3 regions of the Allobosea sp. LjRoot90 genome follow, and region 3 is predicted to be linked to each of the others. Evidence: predicted binding sites of a transcription regulator. Region 3 holds the regulator's gene; each other region holds the start of a gene.
What was found. Region 3 encodes LexA, which represses DNA repair genes until DNA is damaged. Its sites were predicted from a motif close to TGTTCNNNNTGTGTTCNG; they were not measured.
Positions count from the first base shown of each region.

Region 1: the regulator LexA is predicted to act here: its motif matches at 3,370-3,387, upstream of ACSQ3M_RS09325 (ImuA family protein).
Region 2: the regulator LexA is predicted to act here: its motif matches at 3,266-3,283, upstream of ACSQ3M_RS17160 (helicase-related protein).

Region 1 covers NZ_CAXUTF020000002.1:552,811-558,009, forward strand. Annotated here, with positions in the region: gene ACSQ3M_RS09315 (error-prone DNA polymerase) at 1-853, opposite strand, end outside; gene ACSQ3M_RS09320 (Y-family DNA polymerase) at 1,092-2,624, opposite strand; gene ACSQ3M_RS09325 (ImuA family protein) at 2,542-3,360, opposite strand; gene ACSQ3M_RS09330 (DUF808 domain-containing protein) at 3,535-4,536, shown strand; gene ACSQ3M_RS09335 (AEC family transporter) at 4,640-5,199, shown strand, end outside.
Region 2 covers NZ_CAXUTF020000004.1:363,845-369,043, forward strand. Annotated here, with positions in the region: gene ACSQ3M_RS17140 (DUF3108 domain-containing protein) at 1-119, shown strand, start outside; gene ACSQ3M_RS17145 (hypothetical protein) at 122-790, opposite strand; gene ACSQ3M_RS17150 (hypothetical protein) at 787-1,974, opposite strand; gene ACSQ3M_RS17155 (alpha/beta fold hydrolase) at 2,165-3,055, shown strand; gene ACSQ3M_RS17160 (helicase-related protein) at 3,366-5,199, shown strand, end outside.
Region 3 covers NZ_CAXUTF020000001.1:728,445-733,643, reverse strand. Annotated here, with positions in the region: gene ACSQ3M_RS03530 (anthranilate synthase component II) at 1-208, shown strand, start outside; gene trpD (anthranilate phosphoribosyltransferase) at 223-1,236, shown strand; gene trpC (indole-3-glycerol phosphate synthase TrpC) at 1,246-2,058, shown strand; gene moaC (cyclic pyranopterin monophosphate synthase MoaC) at 2,055-2,543, shown strand; gene ACSQ3M_RS03510 (molybdopterin molybdotransferase MoeA) at 2,540-3,751, shown strand; gene lexA (transcriptional repressor LexA) at 3,855-4,586, shown strand; gene ACSQ3M_RS03500 (ComEC/Rec2 family competence protein) at 4,580-5,199, opposite strand, start outside.

The sequences.
Region 1 (5,199 bases), on a different contig from region 3:
TCTCTGCGATCGCCTCCGGCGCGTCCCTGAAGAGCCGAGCCATCTCCTGCGGCGCCTTGAGATGGCGCTCGGCATTGGCTTCGAGGAGGCGCCCGGCCTTGTCGATCGTCGTGCCCTCGCGGATGCAGGTCAGCAGATCCTGCAAGTCGCGCTGCTCGGGCGCGTCATAGAGCACGTCGTTGCTGGCGATCAGCGGCGTGCGGGTCGCAGCCGCGATGCTTTTCAGCCGGGCAAGGCGACGGCGATCGTCGCCGCGGCGTGACATGCTGGCGGCGAGCCAGACCGCACCGGGCGCGGCATCGTCGAGCCGGGCGAGTATCTCGGACAAACCGTCGAGCCGGCGTTCCGGCATGACGATCAGCAGGAGGTCGCGGGCATCGTTCAGCAGGTCTTCGAGATTGAGGATGCACTCGCCCTTGCCGCCACGCAGATTACCGGTGGTGAGCAGGCGGCAGAGCCGGCCCCAGCCGGCGCGGTTGGCGGGGTAGACGACGATGTCGGGCGCGCTGTCGGCGAAGACGAGGCGGCTGCCGGTGACGAGCTTGAAGGCCTTCGCCATCGCCTGGAGCTGAGGCAAGGTGAAGGGTAAGTCGGCGAAGGCCGGGTTCTCGACCCAGATGTATTCGCCGGGGCTGCCACCTTCGCGAATCTTTTCGGGAGCCAGTACGCCATCCTCGCGCAGATCGCGCAGCGCGCTCCAGGCCCGCACCACGCCGGCGACCGTGTTGCGGTCGGCGATGCCGAGGCCGGTCTGGCCGAGCAGCAGCGCGGTCATCACCAGGTTCGGCCCGGGCGAGGCGCCGCGCAGGAAGGAGAAATTCGTCGCGGCGACGGGCTCGGCATAGGCGGTCATGACCGCGCCTGCCGAAGGTTATCGCCCGCGCGTGGGAACCGCGCCCTGTCCTCTCCCCCCTTGTGGGGGAGAGTTAGAGAGGGGGGTAGCCAGTCGTGCTGCTGCGGGAGCAGGGCGCCCTCGATATCGGTTGGGTCCAGCCTTCCAGCACAGCACTCTCGATACCCCCCTCCCCAACCCTCCCCCACAAGGGGGGAGGGAGTGCGTGGGCGCCCGGTCCGAGAGGTCGCATGCCCGCTCATGCGAACAGCCCGTGCAGATACCAGCGCGGCGCGGTCGTCTCGCGGCCGTAGAGACCGGCGCGGAAGAGCCAGAAGCGGCGCCCCTGCGCATCCTCGACGCGATAGTAATCCCGCGTGTGTTCATTGGGCCCGTCGCGCCACCAGTCCGGCGCGATCCGCTCCGGCCCCTCGGCTCGGGCGATCTCGTGCAGCACGCGCCGCCAGCGGAAGCGCAAGGGCGGGCCATCCGGCACCTCGGCCAGGGTCTCGACCGGTTGGGGTGGCTCGAAAAGCTGGAGCGGGCGGGCCGGCGGCTCGTCCGGTTGCGAGACCGGCCAGGGCGCCTCGTCCGACTTGGCGGCTGCCGGGACCAACGCAGCCTCGCGCTCGGGCTGATGGCTGTCCTGCGCGACGAAGCGCAGCACGCGCTCACGGCCGAAGCGGGCGACCAGCCGGTCGATCAGATCGGCCACCGCCTCCTCCTCGACGGCGCGCCCGTCGAGGCTCGCCTGGGGCGTTCCGAGCGGCTCGCAGACCAGCACCCCGATTCTGATCGCGTCGAAGCCGAAGCCGGGATCGAGCGGGTCGGCCAGGCTGTCGATGCGTTCGCGATAGAGCCGCAGGATCGCGGCGGCGTCGCGCGACGGCCGGCCAGTCTCCAGCGCCAGCCGGCGCACGGCACCATCGCTGCGAAAGAAGCTGATCTCGAAGACGCGCCCGCCCTCGCCTCGTGCCTCGAGCAGGCGTCCGGCCTCGCCGAGCAGGCGGGCGACGATCGCCTCCAGCCCGTCTGTGTCCTGCAGCGGATCGGGGAAATGCCGCTCGACCACGCAATCGGGCGGCGTCCGCAAAGGCGTGATGCGGGCGTCCTCATGGCCGAGGATGCGGCGCAGCCTTGTAACGAGTGTCTCGCCGAAGCGGGCGGCGAGCGTATGCGAGGGCCGGCCGGCGAGATCGCCCAGCGTCTTCAGCCCGGCGCGCGACAGGGCGATCACCGTCTCTGGCGAAGCCTCCAGCGCCGCGACCGGCAGCGGCAGTGTCCGTCGCTCATCCTCGCCCGGACGGGAGACGGCGCAGTCGCCGAAACGGCAGAGGGCGCGGGCCGCCTCCGGTGTCCCGGCGATACTGGCGAGCAGGCTCAGGCCGAGCCGGCGCATGCCGAGGCCGAGCCGCTGGCGCAGGGCCACCTCGCCGCCGAAGAGATGGGCGCAGCCGGTGATGTCGAGCACGAGCCCATGCGGCGGATCGAGCGCGACGAGCGGGGTGAAGCGATCGCAGAGCGCGGCGAGCCATTCGATCAAGCGCTGGTCGGCGGCCGGATCCGCCTCGACCACCGCCAGCTCCGGGATGCGGGCGCGGGCGTCGGCCAACGTCAGCCCGCGCGTCAGGCCGAGCTTGACCGCCTGTTTGTCGCAATCGGCGAGGCGCAACGCACCGCGATCCTTCTCGACCAGGACGAGCGGGCGCTCATCCGGCCCGGCGGAGGCCCGCCGGCGCAGGCGCTCGCTCGCCAGATAGGGAAACCAGAGGGCGAGATAGCGGCGCTGCATCCCTGTTGCCTCCCTCGTCCCCAATCCTGTCCCGGAAACATCGTTCGTCACGGTTCCACTCCACACGCCACTCACGCTCACCAAGGCCGCCGCGATGACGCAGCAGCCGTAATCCGAAGGCGGGATCGCCCGGCGCCTGCGCCTCCCGCGCCCGCGACGGCAAAGCGCGCACCTGCCAGCGCGTGCTGGCGGCGCTGGGCTCCGGCTGCGCTGCTACCCGCAACAGCAGGGTCAGGACGCCGGAGGCCTCCGCCGCCAGCGCGAGGCGGCGGCTGGCGGTCAGGTCGAATTGGCGCGGCGCGCCCCACGGCTCGATCAGCGTCGCCCCGAGCGCGGCGCAGCGCGCCGCTTCCGCGCCGGCCCGCAACGCTCCCTCGCCGTCCCTGACCCTGACCAGCAGGATCTGCGACGGATCGAGCCCGAGCTCGGCCAGGCCCGGCGGATGCAGGCGCCCGGCCTCGGCGTCGAGGAAATCCTGCCGGACCCAGAGCAAAGGTCGCGATCCGGCGGCGCGCAGCGCCAGGGCCGCGGCGAAGCCCGTGGCGGCGGGAAGATCGGCCGCGCCCGAGGCATAGACCTCATGCAGGGCGGCGCGTGCGATGCCGCCTCCCAGCGGCTCGTCCAGCGAGGGCGCCCCGAAGGCGACGTGCTCCACCGGCGCGAGCTCGCGCGCCAGCCCCGCCAGAGCGAGGCTCTGCCGCAGGGCAGCCAGGGAACGGGTGGAAGCGTCAGCCATCGGAGTATATGTTCACTTTTTGTTCCAAGCATAAAGCGACTCCAAACCGTGCCGGAGTCAAGTCCGCATCCGCTCCCGCTTGCCTGCGAGCGCCTCGCTGCTGTCATATCAGGGCAAATCTGATCGCTTATCAGCTGCGCGCCGCCCACCCTGCGGCCTCGCCTGGAGACCGCCATGAGCTCGGGACTGTTCGCCCTTCTCGACGACGTCGCAGCCTTGGCCAAAGTCGCTGCGGCCGCGCTCGACGACGCAGCCGCACAGGCGACCAAGGCCGGTGCCAAGGCGGCCGGCATCGTCATCGACGACGCGGCGGTGACACCGCGCTACGCCGTCGGCTTCGCGGCGGAGCGCGAATTGCCGATCATCGGGAAGATCGCGCTCGGCTCACTGAAGAACAAGCTGCTCTTCCTCTTGCCGGCAGCGCTGGTGCTCAGCCTCGTCGCGCCCTGGGCGATCACGCCGCTCTTGATGGCGGGCGGCGCCTATCTCTGCTTCGAGGGCTTCGAGAAGGTCTACGAACTCGCCGTGCCGCATGCCCATCATGACGAGGCCGCCGGCGAGGGCGGCACCGACATCCTCGACGCAAAGCAGCTCGAGGAGCAGAAGATCGCCGGCGCGATCAAGACCGATTTCATCCTCTCGGCCGAAATCATGGCGATCACGCTCGCCGGCGTCACCGCCTCCTCCTTCTGGATGCAGGCGCTGGTGCTGGCCGTGGTCGGCCTCGGCATGACCGTGCTGGTCTATGGCGTCGTTGCCCTGATCGTGAAGGCGGACGATGCCGGCGTCGCGCTGGCACGCAGCGGCCTTCTCCCGATCCGGCTCCTCGGTCGTGGCCTCGTCACCGGCATGCCGCCCTTCCTCAAGGTGCTGAGCGCGGTCGGCACGGCGGCGATGCTCTGGGTCGGCGGCGGCATCATCATCCACGGCCTCGCCGGCTACGGGCTCGCCGGGATCGAGCATGCCATCCATGGCGTCGCCGTCGCGGCCGGGCAGGCCTGGCCAGCGCTCACGGGCTTGCTCGAATGGCTGGCCACCGCGGCGGCCTCCGCGGTGTTCGGGCTCATCGTCGGCGGGCTCTGCCTCGTCGGCATGCATGTCATCGTCGAGCCGATCCTGAAGGCCCGGCGCGGCAGCAGCTCGAAGACTGCCGCAGTGGAGGCCGAGCGGCACTAACGCCGCCCAAGCGCAGGCCCCATGCGTCTGTGGCAGCCGCGATAGCCGTCAAAATCTGCTAGCGCGATGTCACAGGCCCGCTGCGCGGGCGACCGGTCCGCCCATGCTGCAATTCCTTGCCACCAGCACGCCCTTCTTCGCGGTGATAGGGCTCGGCGCCTTCACCGCCTGGCGCGGCCTGTTCGCAGCCGATACCGTCAGGGTGTTCAACACCTTCGCCTTCATGGTGGCGACGCCGGCGATGGTGCTGCGGGTAATGTCGCGCCAGCCGATCGCGGAATTGTGGAACGGCGTCTTCTTCGCCGCGCTCGCGCTGATCGGGGTCGGGGTACTCGCCCTCGCCATCCTGTTGCAGCGGCGCCTGCTCGGCCTGCCTTTCCCCAACACCGTATCGCGGGCTCAGGCGCTGGTCGGCGGCAATTTCGCCTTCCTCGGCATACCGCTGATGCTCGCCTTCCTCGGCGACAGCGCCGCGGCGCCCATCGCGATCGGCCTGATCTGCGACACGGCCCTGATCGTGCCGCTCTCGATCGGACTGATCGAGGCCGGGCGCGGTCAGGGCTCGCCGTTTTCGATCGCGCTCAAGCTCGTTCGCGGCACGATCGTCAACCCGTTCATGCTCTCGATCCTGGCCGGGATCGCGCTGTCGCTGAGCGGCGTCGC
Region 2 (5,199 bases), on a different contig from region 3:
GGACGAGCATGATGCTGCCGGTGCGCATCTCGGTGAAGACGATGATCGGCACCGCGGTGATCGAAGCCTCGAGCTTCAAGGTCGACCCGGGCGTGACGGCGACAACGACGCGGAACTGAGGTCAGGCGGCGAGTTCGAGCGGGAAGGGCGTCGGTTCGTAGATCGCTTCGAGGCCGAACCGATGGACGCGATCCTCTTCCCAGCGATGAAGAAGGCGGATGACGCCGTCGCGATCATTCGCCTTCATCAGTGGCACGAGTTCGTCCGCGACATGCTCAAATTCAGGCCGGCGCCACGACATGCGTGATCGATCCCAGTGCTTGATGCGCTCGAACCGGCGCAGCGCCCGATCGAAGCGGCCATAGGCCGCGGCGAAATGAATTTGATGGATGACAAATCTCACAGCCGCCTTGAATTCGCTTGAACCGCGGGTCCTGAAACGAAGCATATCCTCGATCGTGTCGACGCCGCGCATCTTTGGGAGGACTCGGGTCTCGCAGGCCTCGATGAAGGCGGCGGGCATGCCGGGCTCGGTCCAGCGATGCGGCGCACCGCGCGCCGTGAAGACGCGATCGAGGGTAATGCCTTGGCGGTTCGCCGTAGGATCGAAGAAGTGACCTATCGAACATAGAAATTGTGGGCTGTCGGCCTCGATGCCGCGGCCAATCGAGATCGATCGTAACACGTGGCGGAGCGGTTTGATGATCACGAAGCGTTCGGATTGGGCGAGATCAGGATTACGCTGTACCAATTCGCCCAGAAGCCGATTGATCTGCTTTTTCGTCGTCATTTGCGAGGCCTGACTTCGAGCATGATGACACGGCGGACATCTCTTATACCGAGATAGGCTGCAGTCGCGAGAATGTCGGAGCGCGGCACAGAGAGCCCTCGCCGGCCGGTTTTGAGGTCATAGACACAGAGCGTTCCGTCTTCCGGCCTGTACTCGTAGGCATCAACGCGCACCGAACGTGCGTAACCTATATCAAGCTCATCTCTGCTGGTCGGCTCGGCAGCTTCTTTCAGAAACGAACGCTCAGCACGAAAATTCTCGTTCTTGAGGTCGTTGACGAAATCCTTGAAGCGAACGTGAACGTCGGTGCCGTAGGTTGCGAGGGATGAAAACTGCCTTACGTCGCCTGCGGCACGGGCAGCGCGATCGGTCAGTTCTTGAACAGTTTCGAGTTTTTTGCAGGCATCCTTGACCTCCTCCTCTCCCGGCTTCCCAACGAAGGCGAGATCCAACTGCCCAGGCTTGCTCGGTTGATACTCGCGCGGCACGAAGCCCATGACGGTTCGCTGACCGTCGATGTCGTCGCCGGATGAAAGCCAACCGAATAGGATGGTGCCCGCAGCGCCGACGGCAGTGCGAACTCCCTCCTGAGCAAACGCCTGCTGCACCGTCGCCTCCCGCTCCGGCCCGCGCTCGGTCCAGGTCGAGCGCGAAACGACTTCGCCGTCCGGGCCGCCATTCCGGATCGTCTGGGTGCGATCGGAGGTTTCGAAGGTGGTCTTGCCGCCTTCGGGCACAGTGACGGTATGGCGCTCGTCCCAGTCGCTCTGGCGGCCGGGCGCGGCGAATTCGGACTGGATGGTCGAGCCGTCGCGGTTGACGACGGCGCGCTCGGCAAGCGAGCCGTCGGGGCGCGTCGCATCCTGAAAGAAGGCCCAGCTCTCATCGCCGCTGGTGTCGGCGACGACGTCACTGAAGCTCAGCGCGGTCGACAGGGCATTGCCGAGATCGCCCAGCCAGTCGGTGCCCGTCAGCGTTGGATCGCCGCCGCCTCCGCCGCTGGTCCATTGCCCACCACCTGCACTGCCGGCGGGCACGCGTGGCTGGTCGGGATTGTACTTGTGGGCGAGTTCGTGCCGAAGCAGCCGCGTCTGCGCCTTCAGCGAACCGAGTTTGCGGCGCAGAAGGACGATCTCGCGCCAGCGCGCGCTATCACTGGCTGAACGATGCGGCAGGTCCGGCATGGCGTGCTCCTTGCTGTGGAGCGCGCCATTCTGAGGCCGCTGGAACTACCGGGGATAAGATCGGCGGCTATCCCCGCCTGCGTCTCAGCCGCTGCCCGACTCGCACTGCATGGGGCCTCCGCCATCCGACGAATTGCGGGAGGTCCGGGCGAGGGGGTAGCCTTTGCGGCGATTCGCCTCCGGAGCCGCCATGTCCAGCGATTTTGCCTTGCCGCCCGGCCTCAGGCATCGCCAGGTCGTCGTGCGTGACACCGTCCTGCATGTCGCCGAGGTTGGCGATGGGCCGGCGGTACTGCTGCTGCATGGCTGGCCGGAATTCTGGATGAGCTGGCTGCCGCTGATGAACCGGCTGCATGGCGAGTTCCGGCTGATTGCGCCCGATCTGCGCGGCTTCGGCGATAGCGGCAAATCTTCCGGGCCGCGCAGCGATGTCGGCGCCAACAGCCATGCCGACGACATGGCGGCGCTGCTGGAGGCGCTCGGCCTCGGCCGGGTCGGCGTCGTCGGCCATGATGTCGGCGCCTATGTCGCGCAGGGGCTGGCGCGGCGTCATCCGCAGCGGGTCGAGAAGCTCTTGTTCTTCAACTGCCCGACGCCGAGCGTCGGCTCGGCCTGGGTCCGCGACGGCCATGTCAACGAGATCTGGTACCAGTCCTTCCAGCAATTGCCGCTGGCCGAGCAGTTGATCGGTTCGAGCCGCGAGGCCTGCGCGCTCTATCTCGGGCACTTCCTGACGCATTGGTGCCATCGCAAGGACGCCTTCGCGCCGGTCTTCGACCTTTGGGTCGAGAACTTCATGAAGCCGGGCAATCTGCGCGGTGGCTTCGACTGGTATCGCAGCCAGAACGCGGCGCGGATCGCCGCGATCGACGGCCATCCGGCGCCATCCGTGCCGATCCATCAGCGCACCCGGGTGCATTGGGGCCGGCACGACCCGATCCTGAAGTCCGAATGGTCCGCCTTCCTGTCGCATTATTTCGACGATGTGGAGGTGACCTTCTGCGAGAGCGCCGGCCACTTCGTCCATGTCGAGGCGCCGGACGAGGCGGCGCAGGTCCTGAGCGAGGTCTTTGGAGACTGACCGGAACGCCTGCCTGCAGCAATCGTCGCCTTGCCCCTCGTTCCGCCGACAAGACGGCCTACATAGGCGAAAGCGGCCCTCGCGCGCGCAAGTCGGCGAAGGATGGACAATGAAGACGATTCAAAATCTTGTGGTTTTTGAATCGCTTGCCGCAATATCTCGCCGTGAACGAAACCTGATTCTGTGAGAGTCAGCGATTCGCCCCCGCTTCGTTCCGGACTCGTTCTGTTCACGGATCGGGTTGCTTTTACGCCGCCCGACTCGATAGGGCTCGCGGCTGCCCAGACTGCAGGAAAGCTCCAGCGTCTTGATCCAACCTCGTTCCCTTCCGCCTTCGCTCCGCTCCCGCGGTGTCACGGCGGTGCTCGGCCCGACCAATACCGGTAAGACCCATCTCGCCATCGAGCGGATGGTCGCGCATCCGACTGGGATGATCGGCCTGCCGCTGCGCCTGCTGGCGCGCGAGGTCTATCAGCGCGTGGTCGACAAGGTCGGGCCGCAGGCGGTCGCGCTGATCACCGGCGAGGAAAAGATCAAGCCGGAGCGGCCGAGGTTCTGGGTCTGCACGGTCGAGGCGATGCCACGTGACCTCGCGGTCGATTTCGTCGCCATCGACGAAATCCAGCTCGCCGCCGATCTCGACCGCGGGCATGTTTTCGCCGACCGGCTGCTCAATCATCGCGGGCGCGAGGAGACGATGCTGATCGGTGCCGGCACGATGAGGCCGCTGGTCGAGCAGCTCATCCCCGGCGTCAACGTGGTCTCTCGCCCGCGCCTGTCGAAGCTCTCCTTCGCCGGCGACCGCAAGATCACCCGCCTGCCGCGGCGCTCGGCGATCGTCGCCTTCTCGGCCGAGGAGGTCTATGCCATCGCCGAGCTGATCCGCCGGCAGAAGGGCGGCGCGGCGGTGGTGCTTGGCGCGCTATCCCCGCGTACGCGAAACGCCCAGGTCGAGATCTACCAATCGGGCGATGTCGATTATCTCGTCGCCACCGACGCGATCGGCATGGGGCTCAACCTCGATGTCGACCACATCGCCTTCGCCGGCGACAGCAAGTTCGACGGCCATCATTATCGCAAGCTCAATCCGGCCGAGTTCGGCCAGGTCGCAGGCCGGGCCGGCCGGCATCTGCGCGACGGTACCTTTGGTACGACCGGGCGCTCGCCGCCCTTCGAGCAGGAGCTGGTCGAGGCGATCGAGGACCATCGCTTCGAATCGGTTCGGCAAGTGCAATGGCGCAATTCCGATCTCGATTTGCGTTCGATCGCCGGCCTGATCGACAGCCTCAACATCCAGCCGCAGGAGCAAGGGCTGACCCGCGCCCTGATTGCCGAGGACATGACGACGCTGGAGATCCTGGCGCGCGATCAGGACGTCGCGCGACTGGCCCAGGGCAAGCCGGCGGTGACACGGCTCTGGGAAGTCTGCGGCCTGCCGGATTATCGCAAGATTGCGCCGATGCAGCACGCCGAATTGGCGACGACGTTGTATCTGCGTTTGATGCGCCACGGCCGGCTCGATCCGGACTGGTATGCCGGTCAATTGGCCGCGCTCGACCGCGTCGATGGCGAGATCGATACGCTCTCAGCCCGCATCTCCCAGGTCCGGACCTGGACCTATGTTGCCAACCGGCCGGACTGGTTGTCCGATCCAGAGCATTGGCAGGGGGTGGCGCGTCTTGTAGAGGACAGGCTGTCGGACGCTTTGCACGAACGGCTTGCCAGCCGATTCGTCGATCGGCGTACGAGCGTGTTGATGCGTCGCCTGCGGGAGAATGCAATGTTGGAGGCCGAAGTCACCGCGACCGGCGATGTCCTGGTCGAGGGACAGCATGTCGGATTGCTGCAAGGCTTCCGTTTCACGGCCGACCCCAAAGCGGGTGGGCCGGAAGCGAAGGCGCTGAACGCTGCGGCGCTGAAGGCGCTGGCTGGCGAGCTCGAGGCACGCGCCTCGCGCGTCGTGCTGGCTGGCGACGATGCCTTCGTGCTGTCGCATGACGGGCTGGTGCGCTGGATCGGCGAGCCGGTGGCGCGCCTGACCGCCGGCGAGAAGGTGCTGGAGCCGCGCCTGCGCCTGATGGTCGACGACCATCTGCCGGCGCAGGCCCGTGAGCAGATCGAGGCCCGGCTGGCGGCCTGGCTGA
Region 3 (5,199 bases):
CTGCCCGGCCGAGCTCTCCATCGAGGCCGAATCCGGCGACGGGATGATCATGGCGCTGTCGCATCGCGAGCTGCCGGTGCATGGCGTGCAGTTCCATCCCGAGAGCATCGCCTCGGAGCATGGCGCGACGATCCTGCGCAATTTCCTCGATCTCGCCCAGCGATGGTCGCGCCAGACCAACAAAGCCGCCCTTTCCGCGACAGCCTGATCGATCGAGTTCCCATGGACGACTTCAAACCCTTCATCGCCAAGGTCGCGACCGGCGCCTCGCTGTCGCGCGAGGAAGCCCGCGACGCCTTCGAGGCCATGCTCTCCGGCGAAGTCACGAATGCGCAGGCGGCCGCCTTCCTGATGGCGCTGCGCGTGCGCGGCGAGACCACCGAGGAGATCGCCGGCGCCGTCACTGCCATGCGCGCCCGCATGCTCACCGTCGACGCCCCTGCCGACGCGATCGACATCGTCGGCACCGGCGGCGATGCCTCGGGCTCCTACAATGTCTCGACGCTGGCTTCGATCATCGTCGCCGCCTGCGGCGTGCCGGTGGCCAAGCACGGCAATCGCGCCGCCTCCTCGCGCTCCGGCGCTGCCGACGTCCTGACCGCACTCGGCGTCAAGGTCGGGCTGGAACCGGCCGGCACTGAGCGCTGCATCGCAGAGGCCGGCGTCGGCTTCATGTTCGCGCCGACCCATCACGCCTCGATGCGCCATGTCGGACCGGTGCGCACCGAGCTCGGCACCCGCACCATCTTCAATCTGGTCGGGCCGCTTTCGAACCCGGCCGGCGTCAAGAAGCAGCTGATCGGCGCCTTCTCCGAGACCTGGCTCGAGCCGATGGTCAAGGTGCTGCAATCGCTCGGCTCCACGACCGTCTGGGCCGTGCACGGCTCGGACGGGCTCGACGAGATCACCACGACAGGCCCGACCCGCGTGATCGCGCTGAAGGACGGCAAGATCGAGAGCTTCTCGATCGCGCCTGAGGATGTCGGCATCGCCCGCGCCAGGCCTGAGGATCTGCGCGGCGGCGAGCCGGCGCAAAATGCGCAGGCGCTGCAGGAGGTGCTCGGCGGCGCCAAGACCGCCTTCCGCGATATCGCCGCCTTCAACGCCGCAGCCGCGCTCGTCGTCGCCGGCAAGGCCGCCACGCTCGGCGAGGGGCTGGCGCAGGCCTATGCGGTGCTGGACAATGGCAAGGCCAAGGCTGCGCTCGCGACCCTCGTCGCCAGCTCCAATGCGTGAGGCTGCCCCATGCCCGACATCCTGAAGCGGATCGAGGCCTATAAGCGCGAGGAGATCGCCGCAGCGCGCGCCGCGGTGCCGCAAGCCGAGATCGAGAAGCGTGCTGCGGCGATGCCGGCGCCGCGCGATTTCATCGGTGCGCTCGAGGCCAAGCACCGCGCCGGCGGCCCGGCCCTGATCGCCGAGATCAAGAAGGCCTCCCCGTCCAAAGGGCTGATCCGCGCCGATTTCGACCCGCCGGCGCTGGCCAAGGCCTATGCCGCCGGCGGCGCGGCCTGCCTTTCGGTCCTGACCGACACGCCCTCGTTCCAGGGCCAGCCGAAAGACCTTGCGCAGGCGCGCGCCGCCTCCGGCCTGCCCGGCCTGCGCAAGGATTTCATGTTCGAGCCCTATCAGGTCTTCGAAGCCCGCAGCTGGGGCGCCGACTGCATCCTGATCATTATGGCATCGCTCGACGATGCCGCGGCGCGGGAGCTCACCGCCACGGCGAAGGCGCTCGGCATGGCCGCGCTCGCCGAGGTCCATGACGAGGCCGAGCTGGAGCGCGCATTGAAGCTCGACACCAGGCTGGTCGGCATCAACAATCGCGACCTGCGCAGCTTCGAGCTCAATCTCGCCGTCACCGAGCGGTTGGCGCCGCGCGTGCCGAAGGACCGCCTGCTCGTCGGCGAGAGCGGCATCTTCAGCCATGCCGACATCGCCCGCCTGCAGGCCTGCGGCGTCAACACCTTCCTGGTCGGCGAAAGCCTGATGCGCCAGGCGGACGTCGCGGCTGCAACGCGACAGCTGCTGACTGGCAAGACCACCGAGGCGGCGGCGTGAGCCGGCTCACTCATCTCGACCAGAAGGGCGCGGCCCATATGGTCGATGTCGGCGACAAGGCCGAGACCGTCCGCATCGCGGTCGCCGAAGGCCATGTGGTGATGCAGCCTGAGACGCTGGCGATTGTCCGTGACGGCGAAGCCAAGAAGGGCGACGTGCTCGGCACCGCCCGCCTCGCCGGCATCATGGCGGCCAAACGCGCCCATGAGCTGATCCCGCTCTGCCACCCGCTGCTGCTGACCAAGATCGCGGTGGATCTTGCGATCGACGAGGCGCTGCCTGGCGTGCGCGTTCGCGCCGAGGTCAAGCTCACCGGCAAGACCGGCGTCGAGATGGAGGCGCTCACCGCCGTCAGCGTCGCCTGCCTCACCGTCTACGACATGGTGAAGGCGGTCGACCGCGCCATGCATATCGAAGGCATCAAGCTCGTGCATAAATCCGGCGGCAAGTCCGGAACCTATGAGCTCGCAGGGCAATCGGCATGAGCCTCACTCCCGTTCCCGTCGCGCTCAGGGCGCTGCTCGACAGCGTACCCGGCCCGACGCCTGCCGAGACACTGCCGCTGGCGCAATGTGCTGGCCGCGTGTTGGCAGAAGATGTCGCCGCGCTGCGGACCCAGCCCCCTTTCGCCAATTCGGCCATGGACGGCTATGCCGTGCGCGCCCAAGACTTGGCGCGGGGCGCACAGCTTCGCGTCATTGGCGAGTCCGCTGCTGGCCGCGGCTTCTCTGGGAGAATTTCCCTCGGTGAGACGGTGCGGATCTTTACGGGAGCACCGTTGCCCGAGGGCGCTGACACGATCCTCATTCAGGAGCATGCCGAAGACGTCGGCAGTCCGGTCATCCGGGTCGTCAAACCTACAGATCTCGGCCAGTTCGTGCGCCTGGCGGGGCTCGACTTCAGGGCCGGCGAAGTCTTGCTGAAAGCTGGCCGCCGGCTCGACAGCGCTGCACTTGGCCTCGCCGCGGCAGCGGGCCATCCGACGCTCGCCGTCCGCCGCAAGCCCTTGGTCGCGATCCTCGCGACCGGCGACGAGCTCGTCCTGCCGGGCGAGCCGGTCGGCCCCGACCAGATCGTCGCCTCCAACAGCTTTTCACTCGCCGCTTTGGTCGAGCAGGCCGGCGGCACGGCGCTCGACCTCGGTATCGCCCGCGACAACCACCCCGATCTCGCTGGCAAGATCGAGGCGGCGCGCGAGGCTGGAGCCGACGTCCTGATCACGCTCGGCGGCGCCTCGGTCGGCGAGCATGATCTCGTCCAGGCCGCGCTGAAGGCGCAAGGCATGGAGCTCGGCTTCTGGAAGATCGCGATGCGCCCAGGCAAACCTATGATGATGGGTCGCCTCGACGCCATGGTCGCGCTCGGCCTGCCGGGCAATCCCGTTTCCTCGATCGTCTGCGGGCATCTCTTTGCCATCCCGCTGGTCGAAGCTCTGCTCGGCATCGATGATCCCGAACGCGACCGCAGCGAGCCCGCCATCCTTGTCATCGATCTACCTGCCAATGACGAGCGCCAGGATTATCTGCGCGCCACCCTCGAAATCGTCGATGGCAAGCGTCGCGTGCGGCCCTTCGCCAAGCAGGATTCATCGATGCTGGCGAACTTGTCGCGCGCCGAGGCGCTGGTGATCCGCCCGGTCTTCGCCGAGGCCGCCAAGGCGGGCGATCCCTGCCGCATCATCCGGCTGCGCTGACGGCCTCGCGTAACGACAAGGCGCGCCTTGCGGAACACAAAGCGAACAGCTATGGTGTTCGTGCTTTGTTTCGATTCTAGCCCGAGAGGCGAGCGGCGCGACCATGCTGACACGCAAACAGTTCGAACTGCTTCGCTTCATCCATGAGCGCCTACGCGAATCCGGCGTACCGCCCTCCTTCGACGAAATGAAGGACGCGCTCGATCTGCGCTCGAAATCCGGCATCCACCGACTGATCATGGCGCTTGAGGAACGCGGCTTCATTCGCCGGCTTCCGAACCGGGCGCGGGCGCTCGAAGTCATCAAGATGCCGGACGGCATCGGCGGTCAGCAGGCGCAGCGCGGCCGCTTCAGCCCCTCTATCGTCCAGGGTGGACTCGGCCAGACCCCGCCAGCGCCGGCAGCCACCTTGGCGAAGCCGCGCCCCGCAGGCGCCGAGGAGAACGGGCGCGCCACCGTTTCCATCCCCGTCATGGGCCGAATCGCCGCCGGCACGCCGATCTCGGCGATCCAAGACCGCAGTCATAGCGTGTCCATGCCCGCCGACATGCTTGGCAGCGGCGAGCATTACGCGCTCGAGGTTCGCGGCGATTCGATGATCGAGGCCGGCATCCTCGACGGCGACACTGTCGTGATCCGCAAGCAAGACAGCGCCAATACCGGCGACATCATCGTCGCCCTGATCGACGACGAGGAAGCGACGCTGAAGCGGCTGCGCAAGCGCGGCTCCTCGATCGCGCTCGAAGCCGCCAATCCCGCCTATGAGACGCGCGTTCTCGGGCCCGACCGGGTCAAGATCCAGGGCCGTCTCGTCAACCTGATGCGACGTTACTGAAGCATCTCCGCATCCTGTGCCGGCTCCGCAGCCGCGGGTGTCGGTGCAGGAGCGGGGTCAGGCGCCGGCCGCGTTTCCGGCCGTGCACGCGTCCACGGACGCAGGCGCGCCGCCTCATCGGCCGTATAGGCGCGCCAGCCGCCGCGGGCCGCATGATAGGCGGTCGCGCCATCGCGGATGAGTGCGCTGCGGTCGATCAACCGGGCAGCGCAAGGCGCGCTCCAATAAAGCGACGTCACCACGAGATCGGCGCGCTGGCAGTCCTCGACCAGGGCGATGCGGTCGCGCGTATAGGCGACGCTGCGGCCATCCGGCAGGCGGATGATGCAGCCACGGACATCGCAGGCGGCGCCCTCGCGCAGGGCCGCATCGTCGGGCGAACGCGAATCGCCGTCGGCATGCAGCCATTGCGTCAGCACGAAGCGGCTCGGCTTGCCGGCGAGCACCATCTTCCCTTCTCGTCCACGCACCAGCACGCCCGAGCCGTCGCGCTCGATCAGGATGTCCGGTCGCGACGGATGCGAAGCCAGCGCCAGCCCACCGACCAGCGGCAGCGCGGCGAGGAAGCGCAGCGCCGTCGTCCACAGCGTCAGCCAGAGCAAGGACAACGAGA